Regions from separate parts of the Guptibacillus sedimenti genome, predicted to be linked through region 2. Evidence: a T-box and tRNA genes for the amino acid it is inferred to sense, from the RefSeq annotation. Region 2 holds a T-box; the other holds one or more tRNA genes.
What was found. The T-box of region 2 lies ahead of ileS (isoleucine--tRNA ligase). A T-box ahead of a tRNA ligase gene usually reads a tRNA of that ligase, here a tRNA-Ile.
Positions count from the first base shown of each region.

Region 1: it encodes a tRNA-Ile, which carries the amino acid that the T-box ahead of ileS (isoleucine--tRNA ligase) is inferred to sense. The anticodon was not compared.

Region 1 is NZ_JAQQWV010000001.1:1,441,909-1,452,810, reverse strand. Features, by position in the region: gene pstA (phosphate ABC transporter permease PstA) at 1-589, opposite strand, end outside; gene pstC (phosphate ABC transporter permease subunit PstC) at 589-1,521, opposite strand; gene PQ578_RS07115 (PstS family phosphate ABC transporter substrate-binding protein) at 1,601-2,560, opposite strand; gene PQ578_RS07110 (peptidoglycan D,D-transpeptidase FtsI family protein) at 2,853-4,874, opposite strand; gene PQ578_RS07105 (MFS transporter) at 4,988-6,238, opposite strand; gene PQ578_RS07100 (hypothetical protein) at 6,340-6,627, shown strand; gene PQ578_RS07095 (superoxide dismutase) at 6,675-7,286, opposite strand; tRNA gene PQ578_RS07090 (tRNA-Phe) at 7,559-7,634, opposite strand; tRNA gene PQ578_RS07085 (tRNA-Met) at 7,837-7,913, opposite strand; tRNA gene PQ578_RS07080 (tRNA-Ser) at 8,097-8,189, opposite strand; tRNA gene PQ578_RS07075 (tRNA-Ile) at 8,200-8,276, opposite strand; tRNA gene PQ578_RS07070 (tRNA-His) at 8,289-8,364, opposite strand; tRNA gene PQ578_RS07065 (tRNA-Met) at 8,391-8,467, opposite strand; tRNA gene PQ578_RS07060 (tRNA-Asn) at 8,471-8,545, opposite strand; gene PQ578_RS07055 (DUF456 domain-containing protein) at 8,679-9,161, opposite strand; gene PQ578_RS07050 (Na/Pi cotransporter family protein) at 9,282-10,902, opposite strand, start outside.
Region 2 is NZ_JAQQWV010000002.1:956,778-967,679, reverse strand. Features, by position in the region: gene PQ578_RS13395 (solute carrier family 23 protein) at 1-391, opposite strand, end outside; gene pyrR (bifunctional pyr operon transcriptional regulator/uracil phosphoribosyltransferase PyrR) at 502-1,044, opposite strand; gene PQ578_RS13385 (RluA family pseudouridine synthase) at 1,238-2,152, opposite strand; gene lspA (signal peptidase II) at 2,152-2,613, opposite strand; gene ileS (isoleucine--tRNA ligase) at 2,748-5,504, opposite strand; T-box leader at 5,600-5,810, opposite strand; gene PQ578_RS13370 (DivIVA domain-containing protein) at 5,886-6,398, opposite strand; gene PQ578_RS13365 (YlmH family RNA-binding protein) at 6,488-7,261, opposite strand; gene PQ578_RS13360 (YggT family protein) at 7,261-7,524, opposite strand; gene PQ578_RS13355 (cell division protein SepF) at 7,544-7,975, opposite strand; gene PQ578_RS13350 (YggS family pyridoxal phosphate-dependent enzyme) at 8,003-8,680, opposite strand; gene pgeF (peptidoglycan editing factor PgeF) at 8,688-9,515, opposite strand; gene PQ578_RS13340 (YlmC/YmxH family sporulation protein) at 9,609-9,878, opposite strand; gene sigG (RNA polymerase sporulation sigma factor SigG) at 9,949-10,728, opposite strand; gene sigE (RNA polymerase sporulation sigma factor SigE) at 10,812-10,902, opposite strand, start outside.

The DNA of each region.
Region 1 (10,902 bases), on a different contig from region 2:
GTAATACAACCTTTTTGATTGTTTGCCATTTCGTAGCACCCATGGCATAAGAAGCCTCTCGAAGCTCTTTTGGAACCGAACGTACAGCTTCTTGAGCAGCAACAACGATTATTGGCAAAATTAATAAACTCATCGTTAAACCACCGGCTAGAACACTGCGCCCCATTTCCAACATCCGAACAAATACAGTAAGTCCAAGTAAACCAAAAACGATCGAGGGCACACCTGCTAAATTTGAAATATTTATTTGAATAAACGTTGTAAACTTATTTTTCTTTGCATATTCTTCAAGATAAATCGCGGTTCCAACTCCAATTGTAAGTGCCACCGGAGCTATTACTGCCATCATCCATAAAGTACCGAAAAACGCTGCTTTAATCCCTGCTTTTTCAGGGAAACGAGACGCGAAATTTTGAAAGAACTCAAGATTTAAGTAACCAATTCCTTGAGTGAATATCCGATATAACAAGATAACAAGCACTACGAGTGCTAGCATTGTTGCACCAAAGAAGATTCCTTTAAGAATCTTATTTTGTGCTAATCTGGTTTGCATTTTACTTTTTACTTTTGCCTGATCTACTAATTGCATTAGTATTCCTCCCTGAATCTACGAGAAATATATTGCGCGATAAGGTTCATGATAAGTGTGAAAAGGAAGAGCGTCATCCCAACAGCATAAATGCTGTAGTAAATTGTTGTTCCATAACCAGCATCCCCCAGACTTACCTGCACAATATAAGATGTCATTGTCTGTATAGACTCCGTTACATCTAGAGTAAGTTTTGGTGTTGCACCACCTGCGACTGTTACGATCATTGTTTCACCGATTGCTCTTGAAATCGCAAGTACAAAGGATGCAATAATCCCTGATAATGCAGCTGGTAGAACTACTTTCACAGCAACCTCAAATCGTGTAGCGCCAAGTCCGAGTGCACCTTCTCGAATTGCGTTCGGTACAGAACTCATCGCATCCTCGGAGAGAGATGCAACCATAGGAATAATCATAATCCCTACAACGATACCGGGGCTCAATGCGTTGAAAATAGGAAGACTCGGAATAATATTTTGTAGAACTGGTGTAACAAAAGTTAAAGCAAAGAAACCATATACAATCGTAGGAATACCTGCTAATACTTCCAGAATCGGCTTAATGATTCTTCTAACGCTATCACTTGCATATTCACTCAAATAAATGGCTGCTGCTAATCCTAACGGAATGGCAACGAGCATGGCGATCCCGGTAATCATTAATGTTCCAGAAATCAGTGGCCAAATTCCATAATCAGGGTTGTCTCCAAAAAACGGGTACCAATCTTTATTCGTAAAGAATTCAATAATTGAAACACGGTTGAAAAACGTAATTGTTTCTACAATCAATGTAAAAACAATACCAAGCGTTGTTAATACAGAGATAATTGCACATAAAAGCAATAAGCCCGGTACAAGTTTCTCCATAAACTTCGCTCGTGATTGATTTTTCTCTTTTTTGTCTTTAATCATCTGACGAACAGAGCTTTGCATTTATTACTCCCCCTCACAAAGAGCAAAACAGGATAAAGTGAGGAGCCGTAACTCCTCACCAATCTGTTTCATTTTATTCTTACTTACCAGCGATTTCTTCTAGTTTGTTCATATCTTCTGTATACTTTTCTTCTGGAAGAGCTACATATCCAACTGCTTCTGCCATTTCACCAGCGTTTTCTAGTGCATATTTAGTGAAATCGTAAACTGCCGGGTTATCTTTTACAGCTGAATGCTTCACATACGTGAATAGTGGACGAGAAAGTGGTTCATAAGATCCGTCTTGAATAGTTTCTGCATTCGGCTCTACCGCTTCACCATCACCATTAACAATTGGAACAATGTTAAGGCTATCTTTGTTTTCTAGGTAGTAAGCATAACCGAAGAATGCCATACCGTTTTTAGAACCAGTTACACCATTTACAAGTACATTATCATCTTCAGAAAGTGTTGCTTCTTTCACCATTTGCTCATCTTCTAGTACTACTTCATTAAAGTAGTCATACGTTCCAGAATCTGTACCAGGGCTAAATAATTCGATTTTTTCTTCAGGCCATTCAGGGTTGACGTCGCTCCACATTGTTGCTTCACCTAACCAGATTTTCTTTAGGTCGTCAATTGTAAGCTGATCTACCCAATCATTCTCAGAGTTAACAACGATAGAAAGACCGTCTTTTGCAATTTCAAATTCTGTGAAGTCAATACCAGCTTCTTCAAGTGCAGCTGTTTCTTCTTCCTTGATTGGACGAGAAGCGTTACTCATGTCTGTTTCACCAGCAGAGAATTTCTCAAATCCACCACCAGAACCTGAAACACCTACACTAACTTTTACATCAGGTTGTACAGAAGCGTATTCTTCAGCAACTGCTTCCATAATTGGGAATACTGTAGAAGATCCGTCCATTAGAACTTCGCCAGATACTTCATCACCTGAAGCTTCTCCGCCGCTGTTTGTGTTACCAGAGTTATTTCCGCAAGCTGCTGCGAAAATCATTACCATCGACATAACTACCATAAGCATAATGCCTTTGAACTTCATGTTATTTCCCCCTAAATGGATGTTTGTACTTGTGACTAACCAGGTTGTTTGTGTACTGGCCTCTCAATCACAATTCTTAGAATACAGCCCAGATATTAATGTCGTATAAACCAATTGTAAAGAGATTGTAAATGCTTGTCGGAAAACGTTTTAATTTCTCTTTTTTTGGGGAAATGATAGATTTTTCCCTTCTATTAGCTTTAAATTACATTTCATCCAGGATGATTCTGTTGTTAATTTGTCCTTATAATATAAAAAAAAACCGCTTTTTCAGCGGTTTTTTTATTCTTGCTTATTCAGTTTCTTTTTCTTCATACCCAATTGGTTTCTTAGCTTCATCTTTCAGTTCAAAATAGGCATCAAGAATTCGACCACCTATTTTTTTGTTCACGGAACCAGAAGAAGAATCATTCACTTCTGGCACAACAACCGAAATCGCAACTTCTGGATTGTCATAAGGGGCATAGCCAACTAGAGTTAAATTATACCCATCTCCAATCTGAGCTGTCCCAGTCTTTCCAGCTGCTTGATAGTCATCACTTTGGAAGTAAGGATAGTGTGTGCCTGCAGTACCATTTTCAGTATTCATAACCATCCACATTCCCTTTTGGACATGAGCCACTTCTTCTTCACTCATTTTAATTTTGTTTAACACTTCCGGAGTATTTTGGAACAGAATCGTATCAGACAAACCATCTTTTTCAGAAGGTTCATGAACTTCTTTTAATAGATGGGGTTCAATACGATAACCTCCATTTGCAATTGTAGAAGTATATTGAGCCATTTGCATTGGTGTATACGTATCGTACTGTCCAATCGCAAAATCTAGAATTTTACCGAATTCACTTATCCCACCATTTAACCCTGAACTTTCGCCAGGCAAGTCAATTCCTGTTTTCACTCCTAAACCAAACTGAGAGAATGATTCTTTTAGCTCATTATAAGCTGCCGGGTCATAACCACTACTTTCATAAGGAGCGTAGTCATAATCAGCCATGCTCATCGCAATTTTCCACATATATACGTTTGAGGATCTTTGTAAAGCAACAAGATCTGAAATAGGTCCCATTGCATTAGCCGTATAAGATGACTTTTTACCTTCATCCTTAAAGTATAAGACTTCGTCTACAAGAGTTGTATTTGGATTAATTACTCCATACTGATAACCTGTTAAAACCGTTGCTCCTTTAACTGTTGATCCCATCGCATAAGAGTCTCCAATCACACCAAAAGTGCGATCTTTGAACTCGCCATTATTATATTCTTTCCCTGCAAACGACAAGATTTCCCCAGTATTTGGATCCATCATCACAACATAGCCTCTCGTTGCTCCATATTGCCTTGCATCGTTAAGCTCTTCATCAAGAATTTTCTCAACTTCTTTTTGAAGATCAATGTCTAATGAGAGTACCAAATCATTTCCTCTTTGTCCTTCAATCACTTTTGGCTCGCCTATTGGCTCACCTGATTTATCTGTGACGTAAGTTTGCTTTTCTTTTTGACCTTTAAGGTACTCTTCGTATTCTTTTTCAAGATAGCTAATGCCAACTTTGTCATTTCGCTCATAATCTCTTAATCCATAATAACTCAATTCATCTTTAGGAATAGGTCCGACTCTCCCAAAAATGGTTTGAAGGGTGTTTCCATAAGGATATTCTCTTGTGGCGTCTGCTTGTATCTCTATGCCTGGTAAAGAACCAAGATTTTCACTCACTTTAGCAATTTCATCTTCATTTAAACCGATTTTAATTGTCTGAGACGACAAAGCATAACCAGTGTCCATTGCTCTTTTTATAGCAGCAACTTCAAGCTCTTGTGGATTGTTTTTAATTTCTTCTAGATCTTTATCACTAATGCGTTCAATTTGTAGCTGATAAGCTTCACTAGACTCCATCTCTTCCCATTCTTTTTCGGTTAACTTCGCCTTCGCTTTTTCTGGATTCGTAACAATCCAATAATCTTTTAAATCTCGATCTATAACATCTTCAGTATCCATCTCAATATATTCAGCTAATTTTTGAGCTAGTTCAAGCCTTTCAGCTTGTTTTGTATTCTGTGTTCGAATATATGTAAGAGCAAACTGCGGATTATTATCTACAAGAACTCGTCCGTAACGGTCATACATTTTCCCACGAGGTGCAGTTGACTCTGCAGTCACGTTTTCAGTTTGTTCAGAAACACGCTCGTATTCTTCTCCATTTACAATCTGAATAACACCCAGTCGAAGAATTAAGGTAGAAAACAAAAGGAAAACCGATAAAAATAATATATTTAGTCTAAAAGGTACATGATTTTTCTTTTTCTTAGCTTTCACAATAAACTCCCTTCCCCTTAAACAAATATAGACACCTGTTTCAGACAGGTGTCTCTGATCTCTCTTCTCCTTACTATACTTAGTGATAATAAAAAAGTAAAGGGACTAATGAGCTATTGTAATGGGTCAGGAGACGGTTCTGTCACGGTTGCTGAAGTCGTTTGAAGTTTTCTTACGAATAGGTAAATAAACGTATGTCCCGCTCCAACAATTAATAACAAAATTGGAATACTTTTTTCATCGTTAAACAGCGACACTGTTAGTAGGAATAAAAGGATTGATACAATTCGACCCAGGTTTAAGTAAACCTCTCGAACAACAATATACTCAATACGCATTTCTGCAGCATTCCATGCTTTACCAATGACATCATAAGTTAGTGAAATGTACGGAACAAGAAGTAATGGATATGCAAGCGAGATACAAACACCGTACATTAACAATCGCGCAAATGTTAGGTCTGTTACAAGTAAGAATACCGATGCATAAAGAATCAGCCCCCCATATAAGATTGCTTTTTTTCGAAACCTTGGTTTTATTAGACGGGTCGCCAAGTAATACGCTAAAAAGGACACTGCCGAGTTTACAAGTCCGAATGTACCGATAGCAAGTTCACTTTCCGTCGTTATAAAAACAAGAACGACGATAATAAAAATAAAAGTACCTTCTCTTATCCCTTGAAAAAAATGCGCGTGCAATATATTGAGCCAATCGGCATTCGCTTTTCTTTCTTGGAAAATTCGGGTAAATGAAAAGTTGCCTTTCGCAGATCGCCTTTCAAGAAAGAAACTTAAGATGACGGCTGCAAAAAACAAGGATAGTGAAACTCCAAAAATCACCTTATACCCCGTAAATGCTTCGAGACTGGAAATAATCACACCCGCAAAAATCGGACCAATCATACCTGCAAAAGAAGTTAGTAAGCCGAGAAAACCATTAAAAAAATCCCTCGTTTCTGGCTCAGTAATTTCAAATGTTAACACATTAAACGCTAGCCAATAAAAGCCAAACCCAATTCCAAGTAAGGATCCAAGTAAGACTAATAAATGACTCGCATTTTGACCTAAAGAAAGAACCGTTATATAAAAGAGGGCTAGAAAAATGACGCCTATTCGTAAGACGATCACTCTATCCATTTTCTTCGCCCACCTGCCTGCAAGAATAAAGGTAAGTGGCTGGCTAATAACAGCGGAAAGGTTATATATACCGATATCAGCAAACTCTCCGGATTGCTTCCACAAATACACATTCACAAACGTATTTGAAAGTGCAATGCTCAGGGCATATAAACCACCGATTGTTAGCAATAACAACAGATCTTTTGTTACTTCTATCTCACCAATCATATGTTTTATCACTTTCATTAGAAACTCCCCTTTTTTCATCCACCCTTATTTTGACTTAATTCTTCCTCGTTATGCGGAAGAATCAAAAAGGATAAACTATGTTTGAAAGGGGACTATGTATGTATTACTTTTTATATCGAACAGATTATCTGACTAAACAGCTACGTAACCAACTAATTCAAAGCATTGAAACTGTAGTAAATGAGGATAAATGTTCTTTTTTCATTTCTAAGATGACGCACTATTTCCTTATTAGTTATCGAAATAAAGAAGTGTCAATCACCTTATCTGATCAACAACTACTTGTAGGTTCACCTACCGACTTCGAAAATGGTTGTGATTTCACCGATTATTTAATAAATCATATCCTTTATCAATTAGGACCTATTTATACACTGATTGAATGAGAAATGAAAAGCCCCCAGCAAAGTGCCGAGGGCTAAGATAACCTATTTTATTTAGCTGCTTCGTAACGCTTAGCAACTTCATCCCAATTAACGACATTCCAAAATGCGCTAATGTAATCAGGACGTTTGTTTTGATACTTCAGGTAATAAGCATGCTCCCAAACATCTAATCCAAGGATTGGTGTAACACCTTCCATAACTGGAGTATCCTGGTTAGGGGTGCTTGTTACTTCAAGCTCTCCGCCTTTTACTACAAGCCAAGCCCAGCCTGAGCCAAAGCGACCAGCAGCAGCGTTAGCGAAATCTTCTTTAAAGCTTTCAAAGCTACCAAATTTCTTTTTAAGTGCTTCGCTTAAATCACCTGACGGCTCTCCGCCACCGTTAGGGCTAAGAAGTTGCCAGAAAAGTGAGTGGTTAGCGTGTCCGCCACCATTGTTACGAACAGCAGTGCGAATGCCTTCAGGAAGCGCATCTAGATTGCCAAGAAGTTCTTCAAGGCTTTTTGATGCGTGTTCTTCATGACCTTCGAGTGCACCATTTAGTTTTGTTACGTATGCGTTATGGTGCTTGTCATGGTGGATCTTCATTGTTTCTTCATCGATGTGTGGTTCTAGTGCATTATAGTCGTAAGGTAGTTCTGGTAGTTCAAATTTAGCCATTGTGAATCTCCTCCTCAAATATAATATGTAACTTGCTGTTAGGGCAACGTAAATTGCCACTTAAACATGATGACGTCACAAGTTTACATTAGCAGAATTGTCATGCGTTTTCAAATAATAAACATTTGAATGTCCGCAACACAGGTAAAGTTTCCCCTCATTATATGGAATTAAACATTTTAAATAAAAAAATCACTAATTAACAGTGGGAACTAGTACACTTAAAACATAAAAAAACTCGTCATTAAATGACGAGTGGGATCTTTATTGAGTGGTGGCTCCGGACGGAATCGAACCGCCGACACGAGGATTTTCAGTCCTCTGCTCTACCGACTGAGCTACAGAGCCAAATATGTATATCGTGTATTGTACATTTACTTTTAATAGTAATAACACCTTGTTATGAGTTTAGGTTGCCCCTAGGGGACTCCGATTAAATTTTAGCTTCGAGGTTTAATCGACGTAGTCAGAATTTAAAATTGGTTGCACCAAAGGCACTACCATTAAATTCTTTCGAAGAAGTAAATTCGACGTAGTCAGAATTTAAAATTGGTTGCGGGGGCAGGATTTGAACCTGCGACCTTTGGGTTATGAGCCCAACGAGCTACCGAACTGCTCCACCCCGCGACGATATAAATGTAATAATGCTTAACCTGCTTCAATATGCTGTGCACTGTTTCTTCCTCTACAAGATTAAGCTTCGATGTGTATCCGTCGAAACAACTCGATGTTGGTTCTTGGAAGTAACGCTCGTTGCTCCACCCCGCGACAATTTGAATGTAAGATACTGTGTAACCCATTATAGAAAAATGGAGGAGGAAGAGGGATTCGAACCCCCGCGGGCGACTAAGCCCCTGTCGGTTTTCAAGACCGATCCCTTCAGCCAGACTTGGGTATTCCTCCGATATGCATATGGTGGACCCTGCAGGACTCGAACCTGCGACCGGACGGTTATGAGCCGTCAGCTCTAACCAGCTGAGCTAAGGGTCCTTATGTAAATAGTGGGGCGGCTGATGGGAATTGAACCCACGAATGCCGGAATCACAATCCGGTGCGTTAACCACTTCGCCACAACCGCCATGACTAGTTATACTTTAAATGATATGGTAGCGGCGGAGGGGATCGAACCCCCGACCTCACGGGTATGAACCGTACGCTCTAGCCAGCTGAGCTACACCGCCATATGGCTCCACAGGTAGGATTCGAACCTACGACCGATCGGTTAACAGCCGATAGCTCTACCACTGAGCTACTGTGGAATATCTCTTAACGACAAGAACTAATATACCATATGATCAATTAAAGCGTCAATGCTTTTTGTGAATTAAATTTCATCACTTTGCAAATCAATCATGAAAATACTATATCACTCTTTCATTTCACCATCAAGATCTACAAAACGTAGACCAAAAATACGGTAATCATGATGGCCTGAAGAACCCCTTTCATAACTGCCCCCCCAAGGAAACCAAGTAAAGATCCTACACCAACTTGCACAGACTCTTTAAATGGTTTTCGATGAATCGCTAACTCTGCTACCACCGCTCCAATAAATGGACCAAGAATAATTCCCGCAAATGGAATAATAAACGGGCCGACTAACAAACCGATCGTACTCCCCCAAATCGCCGCTTTAGAGCCTCCATACTTTTTAACACCAAACAAATTACTCGCATAATCTGCTGCAAATAATAAAAGCGTGAGCATTACCTGAATGATCCAGAAAGATAATGTCATTGAACCAAAATCATAAAATATACCGTACAAAATAAAACCAGTATAAATAAATAAGACCGCTGGAATAATTGGGTAAATCAATCCAACAAATGCGATAATAAATGAGGCAACGATTAAAGACCAAAATAAAATATCCATACCTTCTCTCTCCCCTCTAACTGTAATCTATTTTATAGTAAATAGTATTTTCCTTCTATATAATATATAAAATCCCTGTGAAAATAAAAAGAAGCAGAGGCAATCCTCTGCTTCTATCGTTTACTCTTCTCCAATAACGGCTTCTGCGATATTTACCGCATGATCACCAATACGCTCAAGGTTACTGATGATATCAACAAAAACGATTCCAGCACTTCCAGTACATTCACCTTCATTTAGGCGAAGGATATGCTGTTTACGAAGTGTTCGTTCCATTTTATCAATTTTATCTTCCAGTTTCACAACTTCCTGTGCCTTCGCTATATCCCACTTATCAAGTGAATCAAAGGCTTCATGAAGTGCAGAAAGGGTTAGATTGAACATTTCATCAAGGTCTTGCATAGCAACGTCAGTCATTTTTACTTTATTGCTGATTTGATAATCAACCAATTCAACAATATTTTCCATATGATCGCCAATACGCTCGATATCACGAACAGAGTCCATTAACATACCGTGACGTGTTGACTCATCACCTGACAGAGAAGTTGCGGATAGCTGAATAAGGTAGTCTGTAATCTTAGTATCTAAATTGTTAATGGCTTCTTCATATTGAGCGGTTTTTTCTGCGCTCTTCTGACCTTTAGATATTAAGTAGTTGGATGCTTCCTTAACACCTTTATAAGCAAATTCACTCATTCGAATTACTTCTTCTTTAGCCTGTCCTAAAGCGACAGAAGGAGAACGTTCGATGAATACTGGATCAAGATGCTTCGGTTTATATTCTATCGTTGCATCATCACCAGGAATAATTTTTGTTACAAGATAAGCAAGTCCAGCAATGAACGGGAATTGGATCACAGTATTCGTAATGTTAAAGATCCCGTGTCCAAATGCAATTGTCATTTCTGGTGTCAAATTTAACGAATCTCTAAGATACTCAATAAATGGTGTATAGGCGAACAAGAAAATTAAGAATATCGCCGTACCAATTAAATTAAAAATAACGTGAGTCAGCGCCGTGCGTCTAGCTGCAACAGAGGCACCGATCGAAGCAAGAACTGCTGTAATTGTTGTTCCAATGTTATCTCCAAACAGAACTGGTAATGCAGCTTGAATATCCATCGCATTCTGTGAATAAAGTCCTTGTAATACACCAATTGTAGCACTAGAACTTTGCACAATAACTGTAAATACCGTACCAATTACAACGCCTAATAACGGGTTTGAACTCATGCTCACTGTGAGTTCTTGGAAAGCCTCAAGACTTCTAAGTGGCTTCATTCCTGCACTCATTAATTCAAGTCCAAAGAATAACGCACCAAAACCAAAAACAATTTGCCCTGCGTAATTAATTTTCTTGTTTTTAAAGAAGAAAATTAATAGAGAACCAATAGCAATGATTGGTAGAGCGTAATCTTTAATAGGAAAACCAATAATAAATGCTGTAACAGTTGTTCCAATGTTAGCTCCCATTACAACACCAATCGCTTGCTTGAGAGTCATAAATCCTGCATTAACAAGACCGACTGTTAAAACCGTTGTCCCTGAACTACTTTGGATGAGAATCGTAACAATGATCCCGGCTAGCACACCCATAAATGGGTTCGTCGTAAAGCGATCAAGAATGTCTCTTAATCGATCACCTGCAGATCGTTGAAGGCCATCTCCCATATACTTTAGTCCAAACAGGAAAATACCAAGACCTCCCACAAACTGAAAGATCATCTCCTGAACGTTG
Region 2 (10,902 bases):
GCTTTAAGAGCCAGTTTAAACCAAGTGTTCGAATTCCGATCGCAACTAATCCATAAACAATTCCTGCAAAGAAACTTCCGATCATCGCTCCTTCAGGGCCGTGTAATGATACTGCTGATATGATTGGCGCTATGAAGGCGAATGATGAGCCGAGATAAGCAGGAATTCGACCTTTCGTAATTAAGAGATACGCTAGTGTACCAAGTCCACTTGAGACAAGAGCCACGGCCGGATCAAGACCGACGAGAAACGGAACTAATATCGTTGCGCCAAACATAGCGAATAAATGCTGTAAGCTTAATGTAAGCCAACTTGATGGTTTTGGAACGTCTCGAATTCCTAGTACTTGTTTCATGATGTTTTCCTCCTTGGTTGTGCGTGTCCCGGCCATACTTATAAAAAAACTCCTTGCATGGCCGCAAGGAGGTACGCGCGTGTCCTATAACGGAACGCGGTTCCTCCCTTGGCCGTCTCTCTGGACGGAATTAAAGGGAGCACGATTTATGATTGTGTCAAGCTAACTTGATCAAAGTCATCTACTTCTGTAAGAGCAACTTCAATGATTTCTTCTTTTGATGTTGGCACGTTCTTACCAACGTAATCAGGTCGAATCGGTAATTCTCTATGTCCGCGATCCACCAGCACAGCTAGTTGTATTTGTGATGGGCGGCCGAGATCCATTAAAGCGTCCATTGCTGCACGAACGGTTCTACCGGTATAAAGGACGTCGTCAATGAGAATCACTTTCTGATCGCTCACATCTTTTGATATACTTGTTCCTTTAATCAGCGGATCCTGATCTTCATTTTTGTGAGTTAAGTCATCGCGATACATCGTGATGTCCACTTCTCCTACTGAAATCGCTGAGCCCTCGATTTGCTCAATTCGTTCAGCTAACCTTTCAGCTAAATAGATGCCTCGGGTTTTTATTCCAACAAGCATTGTATTTTCGATGCCTTTATTGCGTTCGAGTATTTCATGCGCAATTCTTGTTAGTGCTCTTCGAATCGCTTGATCATCTAATAAAATTCGCTTGTTTTCCATGATGACCGCCCCTCTCTCTTTCTATTCCTAAGCATTAAAAAAACCCTTTCGCCATGAGGGCAAAAGGGTTCTTGGGCATACAAATGTAGCGTTCGTACGCAGCCGATTTTCCTTTGCAGCCTCACGGGACTGTCGTTAAAGGGTATGCTGTTGTCTACAAAGAGTATCGCAGAGATCTTCTCGAAAGTCAACCTTAATCTTGTCTAAGTCTTTTTAATAAGCGTTCAATATCTTCAGGAATAGGCGCTGAGAATTCAAGCCACTCTTCCGTTACAGGGTGACGAAAACCAAGTACTCCTGCATGTAGCGCCTGACCGTCAATTGGAAGCGACTTTCTTCTTGGTCCGTATTTCGGGTCCCCTGCGACAGGATGATCGATATACTTCATGTGCACGCGAATTTGATGCGTCCGACCTGTTTCAAGCTTACACTCCACATACGTATATTGCTGATACCGCTCAAGCACTCGAAAATGTGTGACAGCATCGCGACTGTTCTCATCCGTCACCGTCATCTTTTGGCGATCTTGACGATCTCGTCCGATTGGAGCATCAATCGTGCCTACATCATGCTGAATATTGCCATGTACAATGGCCGTATACAGTCTGTTAACTGTTTTGGCTTGCAGTTGCTTTACGAGTGATTCATGCGCCTTATCGTTTTTAGCAACCATCAACAAGCCTGATGTATCTTTGTCGATTCTGTGCACAATCCCAGGGCGAACAACCCCATTAATGCCGCTTAGGTCATTTACTTGATACATTAGTCCGTTTACAAGAGTGCCGCTAGCGTGGCCTGGTGCTGGATGAACAACCATTCCACGAGGCTTATTTACGACAAGAACATCTGCATCTTCGTAAACGATATCAAGATTTAAGTTCTCCGCAACAATTTCTAACTCCTCAGGATCTGGAACGGTTACTTCGATTTCATCGCCTGCTGTTGCTTTATAATTGCCTTTTACTGCTTCACCATTTACTTGAATGTTTTTTTCTTTGATCCAAGTTTGAACCTGGCTACGTGACCAGTCACTTTCATAAGAAGTAATGAGCTTATCAATTCGCTCACCTTTTTCTTCTTCTGCTACTTTAAATGTGAATTTTTCCATTAGTTTTCCCCTTTAGCCTGCTTACTTTCAAAAATAGTTCCGATAAAAATGAGAATAACCCCTACAACAAGGGATGCATCAGCAACGTTAAAAATCGGGAAGTCATAAGAGAAGATGAACGTGTTTACAAAATCCACTACTTCTCCTCGAAGGACTCGATCAATAAAGTTCCCAATTGCACCACCAAGTATGAGCGCGAGCGTTACACTAACGAAACGGCTATGTTTATACTGTCTCATATAATAAATAACCGCCCCAATGACGAAAATCGTTATAATATAAAAGAAAATCATCTGTCCTTGAAGGATTCCGAAGGCCGCGCCCCGGTTTCGATGAGATGTGAGAGAAAGAAAACCATCGATCAATGTTATGTTTTCACCATATTCCATATACTTCACAACAAGCCATTTGGTCCACTGATCAAGTACAATGATGCCAATGGCTATGAGATATTTCCACACGAGCGCTCCTCCGATCAAATGTTACTTCCTATGAAAGTTTAGCACAGCTTGCTTCAGCAGACAATCGAAACTGCGATTGCCATATAGAAAAGACGCTTTGCAATTGCAAAGCGTCTTTTCGTTAACGATCACGATTAGTAATGATTTTTAACCGTTTCAGCACAGCTAGCACAAAGAGTTGGGTACTCGCTATCAGTGCCAACATCTGTTTTCACTTGCCAGCAGCGCTCACACGTTTCTCCTTCAGCAGGTGAAACAGCGATTGCTAGTTCTTCATATACTTTCGCTTCTGCTGGTGCTTCAGCCTTCGTACCTGCAACTGTAGCACCAGATACGATAAAGAGCTTCTCAAGATTAGCTACGCCTTCAAGCAAATCCTTCGTGCCCTTATCAGCGTAAATATGAAGCTGAGCTGTTAATGATTTACCGATTACTTTCTCGTTACGTGCTTCTTCTAATGCTTTAAGCACTTCATCGCGAAGTTCCATGACATGATCCCATTTTTGCTCTAGATCTGCAGTGCCTTCAAATTTTTTCACTTCCGGCATATCAGAAAGCTGTACATACTCTTCCTTCTCACCAGGAACATACTGCCAAACTTCCTCAGCTGTATGCGGGATAATTGGAGAAAGAAGTTTTGTCAACGCTACAGCTGTCTGATAAAGAACAGTTTGAATCGCACGGCGTTTTGGATGGTCTTCATGCTCGATATAAAGCGTATCTTTTGCAATATCAAGGTAGAAGGAACTCATTTCAATTGTGAAGAAGTTATGAATCGTGTTGTAAACCGTTAAGAATTGATACTCATCGTAAGCTTTCTTCACTTTTGATACTAAGTTGTTTAGCTTCACAAGCATATATTGATCAAGTTCACCTAGGTTTTCATAAGCGACTTGATGCTGAGCTGGATCAAAGCCTTCTAGGTTACCAAGCATAAAGCGGAACGTGTTACGAATTTTACGGTACACTTCAGCTACTTGTTTTAGAATATCATCTGATACTCTCACGTCAGCCTGGTAATCAGCAGATGATACCCATAGACGTAGAATATCCGCTCCTAATTGCTTCATCACATCGTTTGGTACCATTGTATTCCCAAGCGATTTACTCATTTTCTTTCCTTCTCCATCAAGGATAAATCCGTGGCTTAGAACCGCTTTATAAGGTGCTTTTCCAGTGACAGCTACAGCTGTAGAAAGAGATGAGTTAAACCAACCGCGATACTGATCTGAACCTTCAAGATACAAATCAGCTGGGCGAACGAGATCACTACGCTCTTCTAGTACAGCCTGGTGAGATGAACCTGAATCAAACCAAACGTCCATGATGTCCATTTCTTTCCGGAATTCTCCGTTCGGACTGTGCTCTGAAGTAAATCCTTCAGGGAGAAGGTCTTTCGCATCCCACTCAAACCAGATGTTAGATCCGTGTTCACGGAATAGGTCTGATACGTGAGCAATTGTTTCATCTGTAATGATTGGCTCATTATTTTCGCCATAAAATACTGGGATCGGAACGCCCCATGCACGTTGACGAGAGATGCACCAATCTTCACGATCTTTTACCATATTGTGAAGGCGAATCTCGCCCCATGAAGGGAACCATTTCACATCTGCTACTGCTTGAAGTAGTTCAGGGCGGAACTCTTTAATAGAAGCAAACCATTGTTCTGTTGCACGGAAGATAATTGGTTTCTTCGTACGCCAATCATGTGGATAAGAGTGAGTGAAGAACGTAAGTTTTACGAGAGCGCCTGCTTCTTCAAGCTTCTCTGTTATTGGCTTATTCGCTTTATCATAAAACATTCCTTCAAAACCAGGAGCTTCATCTGTAAAGACGCCTTTCTCATCAACCGGGCAAAGGATATCAAGTTTATACTTTCGTCCGATCAAGTAGTCATCTTCCCCGTGTCCAGGAGCCGTATGAACGCATCCTGTACCAGCGTCAAGCGTGACATGATCACCAAGAATAACAAGAGACTCCCGGTCATAGATCGGATGCTGAGCTGTTACGTATTCAAGCTCGCTACCTTTAACACGGTTCATTTCACTTACGTTCGTCCATTCAAACTCTTCTTTTAACTGATCAACAAGCTCTGTTGCAACGACGTATTTTGTACCGTCAGCATCAACAACGCTGTACTCAAATTTCTCGTTTAACGCAATCGCAAGGTTAGAAGGGATCGTCCATGGTGTTGTAGTCCAAATAATAAACTTCTCATCACCTGCAAGCACACCTTTACCGTCTTTAACATCAAATGCAACATAGATGGAAGGAGAGCGCTTATCATGATACTCGATTTCAGCTTCTGCTAATGCAGATTCAGAAGTTGGAGACCAGTAAACGGTTTTCTTATCTTTGTAGATATAACCACGCTTCGCCATTTCACCGAATACTTTAATTTGCTGCGCTTCATATCCTTTATGAAGCGTGATGTATGGGTTATCCCAATCGCCTCGTACACCTAGACGCTTAAACTGTTCACGCTGGCGATCCACTTGTTTTAATGCATACTCTTCACATTTTTTTCTAAATTCAGCTACCGTTAACTTTTTACGATCAACGCCTTTTTTAGTTAACGCCTGCTCAATTGGAAGGCCGTGTGTATCCCAACCAGGAACGTAAGGGGCATTGAAACCGTTCATTGATTTATAACGAACGATAATATCCTTCAACACTTTGTTTTCAGCGTGCCCCATATGAATGTCACCATTCGCATATGGAGGGCCATCATGTAGCACAAACAAAGGACGATCTTTCGTTCTCTCCTGTACTTTTTCATAAAGATTGATGTTTTCCCATTCTTTTTGCATATCAGGCTCTTTATTTGGTAAATTTCCTCTCATCGGAAATTTTGTTTTTGGCATTAAGAGCGTTTCTTTAAAGCTCATGAGGTTTCCTCCTTCAACTTATAACGACCAACAACCGTAGCACGTAAATCCCCGGCATCACTTTCGTCAAATACAAAAAAACCTTCTCATCCCCGAATAGGGACGAGAAGGTTTTTCCCGTGGTACCACCCAAATTAAGCTTTACGCTCACTTTGCATTCGTAACGTGAATGATTCGCCGAGGCTTACTTATCGTTCAGCACGGGACTCAGGGGCGATCTTCCCTAATTGTTTAACACCGGCTCACACCATACCCGGCTCGCTTTGTTAAGTAAGAATTAGGTACTCTTCCCATCTTCGTCGATCGTTATTGCTATTACTAGAAGTATAGTTTAAATAAAAATAAGAAGTCAAGGAAATGACAAAAAAATAAATAAGTGCATTACGCTTTTTCTTCGATTTGTTCCTGCTGCTCTTCTTCCTCTTCTTCAAATCGAGCTACAAGACCATCCCAGTCTTCGTTATTAAGCATCTCGAGTTGAGCTTCCACTAGCATACGAAAACGTGTGCGATAAACGGCAGCTTGTTTCTTTAGCTCTTCGTTATCCATTGATATCTTTCGCGCTTTTGCAAGTGAATCATTAATAATGCGATCGGCATTTTTTTCTGCTTCTTTCACAATAAGCTGAGATTCTTTTTTGGCATTTTGTCTTACTTCTTCTGCTGATTCTTGTGCAACTAAGATCGACTTGTTTAACGTTTCTTCCAGGTTAGAGAAATGTCCTAGTCGTTCTTCTAATAGTTTCACTCTCTCATTCAATTCTTTCTTTTCTCTGATTACCGTTTCATAATCTTTGATTACCTGATCGAGAAATTCATTGACTTCATCTTCATCATAACCGCGGAAACCGCGAGTAAACTCTTTGTTATGAATATCTAATGGTGTTAAAGGCAATTCAGCCACCTCCGATTTACTCTCATTTCATATACCCGGCTTAATCCTATTTCGACAGCGATTTGGATATTCCTTCTATTTGTGACAAACTATTTACGAATTTGATAAGTGATTCGCCATTTATCTCGCTTTGTTTTTCCATCGATTGAAACAATTTTACTTCTACCAGAGCCTCTAAGAGATAAGTAATCTCCCTCTTTCACTTCAGCAGAAGGTTGACTGACAACCTTCCAGTTTAATTTCGCACGATCATGTTCAATCATCGTACTGACTTTACCTCTTGATAGGTTATAAACTTCAGCCAGAACAGTATCTAATCTAAGACTAGTTACCGTCCCTGCCTGCTCGTCCCATACTGCTTCAGGTAAATGTAAATGTTCAAGTGAAATTTCTACTGGAGAAAGAGAAGCTTTACCAGCTTGCGTCAAATTCATTTGAACAAAGTCTGCAATCTCCTTTGCGACAATAAGATGTGCAAGACTTTCATTTACGATGATATCCCCAAACTTCTCTCGTTTTATCCCAAGGCCCATCATTGCACCAAGCAAATCAGGGTGCGTAAGTGTAACGAACTTAGCTGGATATGTAATTTCAAATGCTGTTATTTCGAAATCTTCGATTGAAGGCTCAAAGTAAGGTGGAACAAGAAGAGCCCTTTGACGTTCAGACCCTACCACTCCACCTGAGAAAAACACTCCCACATCAGGATGATTTCCTATGATTTGTCTCACCATATCCTGCTCTCGCGGATCTAGAAAATCTGTTAATCTGGGCGCATATCTTTCCTGAACCTCATCTTGCCACTGCAAAACGCGATCCACAAACGTCCGTTCTTCAGGGCGGTAATGTTCGTAAATCGACATTAACTTACGAAACTAAAGAGAGCAGCGATTCCGTATTGGACGAATTGAAGCGCAAAGATCGCAACAATCGGTGAAATGTCAAGCATGCCTCCGATTGGTGGAATGAATTTGCGAAACGGTGCAAGGTATGGCTCTGCAATCGAAGCAATCATCTGGCCAATTGAAGATTCTCTTGCATTTGGAATCCATGACATAAAAATGTAAATGATGAGAATCCACGTATAAATTTGTACTGCTGAAATTAAAATTGAAGCAATGTTCAAACTTTTCACCCTTTCTTACTTACTCGTCTTCATAAATTTCATCTGTGATATTTCCTGAAATTTCAACGTTATCCGGCGTACATAAGAATGTCTCCGGACCAAGCTTTTGAATATCGCCCCCAACAGCATAGACGGTTCCACTTAAAAAGTCGACAATTCGTCTTGCCTGATCCTGCGGAATACGTTGAAGATTCATAACAACGGACTTCCGATTCTTCACATGATCAGCAATATCCTGAGCTTCAGCATACACTCTAGGTTCCACTAGCACAACTCTTGAGTTCTTATGAACGCTTTGAAGACTGACAACATTTTGTTTGCTTTTTCGATTTGCCCTGCTTACTTCAGGCTCTTCTTCTTCCATATAGGCTTCGTTCTCCTGCTGCTCATCCAATTCTATTGTCTCATCATCAAGTTCAAAGAACTGTTTGAATTTCGTCTTAATACCCAATTCCCTGCACCTCCTGGAGAGCTTGATTTATTTTTCATTACCGACAAGTGACGATCCAATTCGAACGTAAGTTGCACCTTCTTCAACTGCAATTTCATAATCGTTAGACATGCCCATCGAAAGCTCGTTGCAAGGTGCATGACTGAGTGAAAGGTTTTGAATACGTTCTCCAAGCTCCCGGAGTTGCTTAAAGACTGATCGAATTTCATCTCGATCATCTGTATGCGGAGCCATTGTCATTAACCCGATCACTTTAATCGATGAGAACTCTTTCAGCGATTCAATAAAAGGAATCGTATGATCTAATGATAAGCCATGCTTGGAGTCTTCACCGGATACGTTCACCTGCACAAAACAGTTAATTTCACGATCGGCTCGTTTCTGTATTTCTTTTGCTAAAGAACGACGATCAAGTGAATGAATATAGTCTACAAATGGTAGAACTTCTTTTACTTTACGTGATTGTAGCGTGCCGATAAAGTGCCAGGAGGGCGTTATGCCAAGTGCTTCCACTTTTTCTAAAAGTCCTTCATCACGACTTTCACCAAAATGCGTCAACCCTGCATCGAGCGCTTCTTTTGTCCGTTTAACACTTACGTATTTTGTAACGGCTACCACGTTTACTCGCTCTGGATTTCGACTAGAAGCTTCGGCTGCTGCGTTTATTTGTTTTTTAATCGTAGTGAAACTTTCTCTTACATCCACGTTAATGCTATACCTCCCCGAGTCCTATGTATGCCATCATTCTTCCTGTTTTCCCTTCTTCCTTTCGGTGAGAAAAAAACAGATTGCTGCAGCTTGTACAGTAGCTACTAATTGATAGATGACTTAATTGAACACCAGCCTTTAGAAGCAATTCCCGATTAACAGCTTTTAAATCAAGCTGATATTTTCCTTTTGACGTCTCTTCATACAGTGTAGCTTTATTTAAAAGGAGTGAATTGACCTGATTGACTACTCCATCATCAACTTCGTAACAGCACTTCCCAATAGACGGTCCTATCGCTGCATAAATATCCTCAGCCTTTATACCATCTTGCTTCCAGGCATTGATCATCTCTCCAGCAATATTCTTCGTCGTTCCTTTCCACCCTGCGTGGGCAAGACCAACCCGATTCGCTTTTGGGGCATAAAAATATAATGGAACACAATCTGCATAAAGAGCCGTTAATAAAACATCCTGGTCGTCTGTATATAATCCGTCGACACTTGAAATCGCATCGTGATGATCCGTTGATCCACGTCCTTTATCCTTTGAAACAACCTTTGCAAGAGCCGCGCCGTGGATTTGTTGTCCAACGACCCACTGATTTAGTGGTCGCTCAATATCACCAGCAAGAATTTCTCGGTTCTCGAGCACATCTTTCGCTTCATCTGGTACGTGAAATCCAAGATTCAAGCTAGAAAACGGAGTCTGGCTAACTCCGTTTCTGCGAGTCGAAAAACCTGCAATTGGTTGATTTTTTCGCTCAGCTTGATCTGGAAATTTCAGTTCCAGTGAAGTTTGTTTCATTGTTGCATGAAATGGTTCGTTCGCCACAGTTGCACCCCTTTATACCATGATACAGTTTATACCTTATTTTATCATAATATGTTGAAGCTAAGGGAGATAGATTGTTACATCTTTCTGAGCTTACGATTCTTTCTGAAAAGATTCGCCATCTGCAGTATCGTGATGCCTTACTAAAATTACGTCTGAACCAATCTTAACAATGTTTCGCCACGGAATAACAACATCACTTTCTCTCGCGAATAACCCCATCATCTTACCTGCACCCGGAATCACAATCGCTTCTATTTTACCTGTAGTTAAATTAATTTCCAGATCAGCGATGTGACCTAGTTTTCGTCCGTTCGATACGTTCACAACATCTTTAACCTGAAATTCAGAAATTTTTATCATGACGCACCCACCTTTCAACTCATTATATGAAATGCAGGCAAAAGAAAAGACCTGTTTCTCAGGTCTCATTCTAACTTTGAATATTTTTATTCATTTGATGGATCGCGGCTTTTTCAAGACGAGATACCTGGGCCTGTGATATCCCGATCTCATCCGCTACTTCCATTTGGGTTTTCCCCTGGAAAAACCGCATTTGTAAAATCATATTTTCTCGCTGATTTAATCGAGTCATCGCTTCTTTAAGTGCAATATCCTCTAACCACTGAATATCCTTTTGTTTATCGTCGCTGATTTGATCCATTACAAAGATCGGATCACCACCATCATTATAGATCGGTTCAAATAATGAAACGGGATCCTGAATCGCGTCAAGAGCAAAGACAACTTCTTCTTTCGTGACACCTAGCTCTTTTGCAATTTCGGTGGGATTTGGTTCCTTAGAATTCTTCGTCATTAACTTATCTCTAATCTGGAGAGACTTATAAGCGATATCTCGTAATGATCGCGAAACCCGAATCGGGTTATTGTCACGGAGATATCTACGAATTTCACCGATAATCATCGGCACTGCATAAGTAGAGAATTTCACGTTTTGCCCTAAATCAAAGTTATCTATGGATTTCATCAGGCCAATACACCCTACCTGAAAAAGATCATCCACATATTCTCCTCGATTATTGAATCGTTGGATCACGCTTAGAACTAGCCTTAAATTTCCGTTAACTAATTCTTCACGTGCAGATATATCCCCTTCCTGCATTTGCTTAAAAAGAATTCTCATCTTCTCATTTTTAAGCACAGGAAGTTTGGAGGTATCTACTCCACAAATCTCGACTTTGTTTCGTGTCAACTCATTCCCTCCTCATCGGAGATGCTGTCAAAGTAAAGTATCTCCGCGAGTGGGAATTTTATGCATCTATTCTCTTAACATCCTTAGACCATTTTATTGAATTCTTTTCGAAGACGTTTTATGATGCGTTTTTCAAGCCTTGAAATATAAGATTGAGATATACCGAGAAGATCG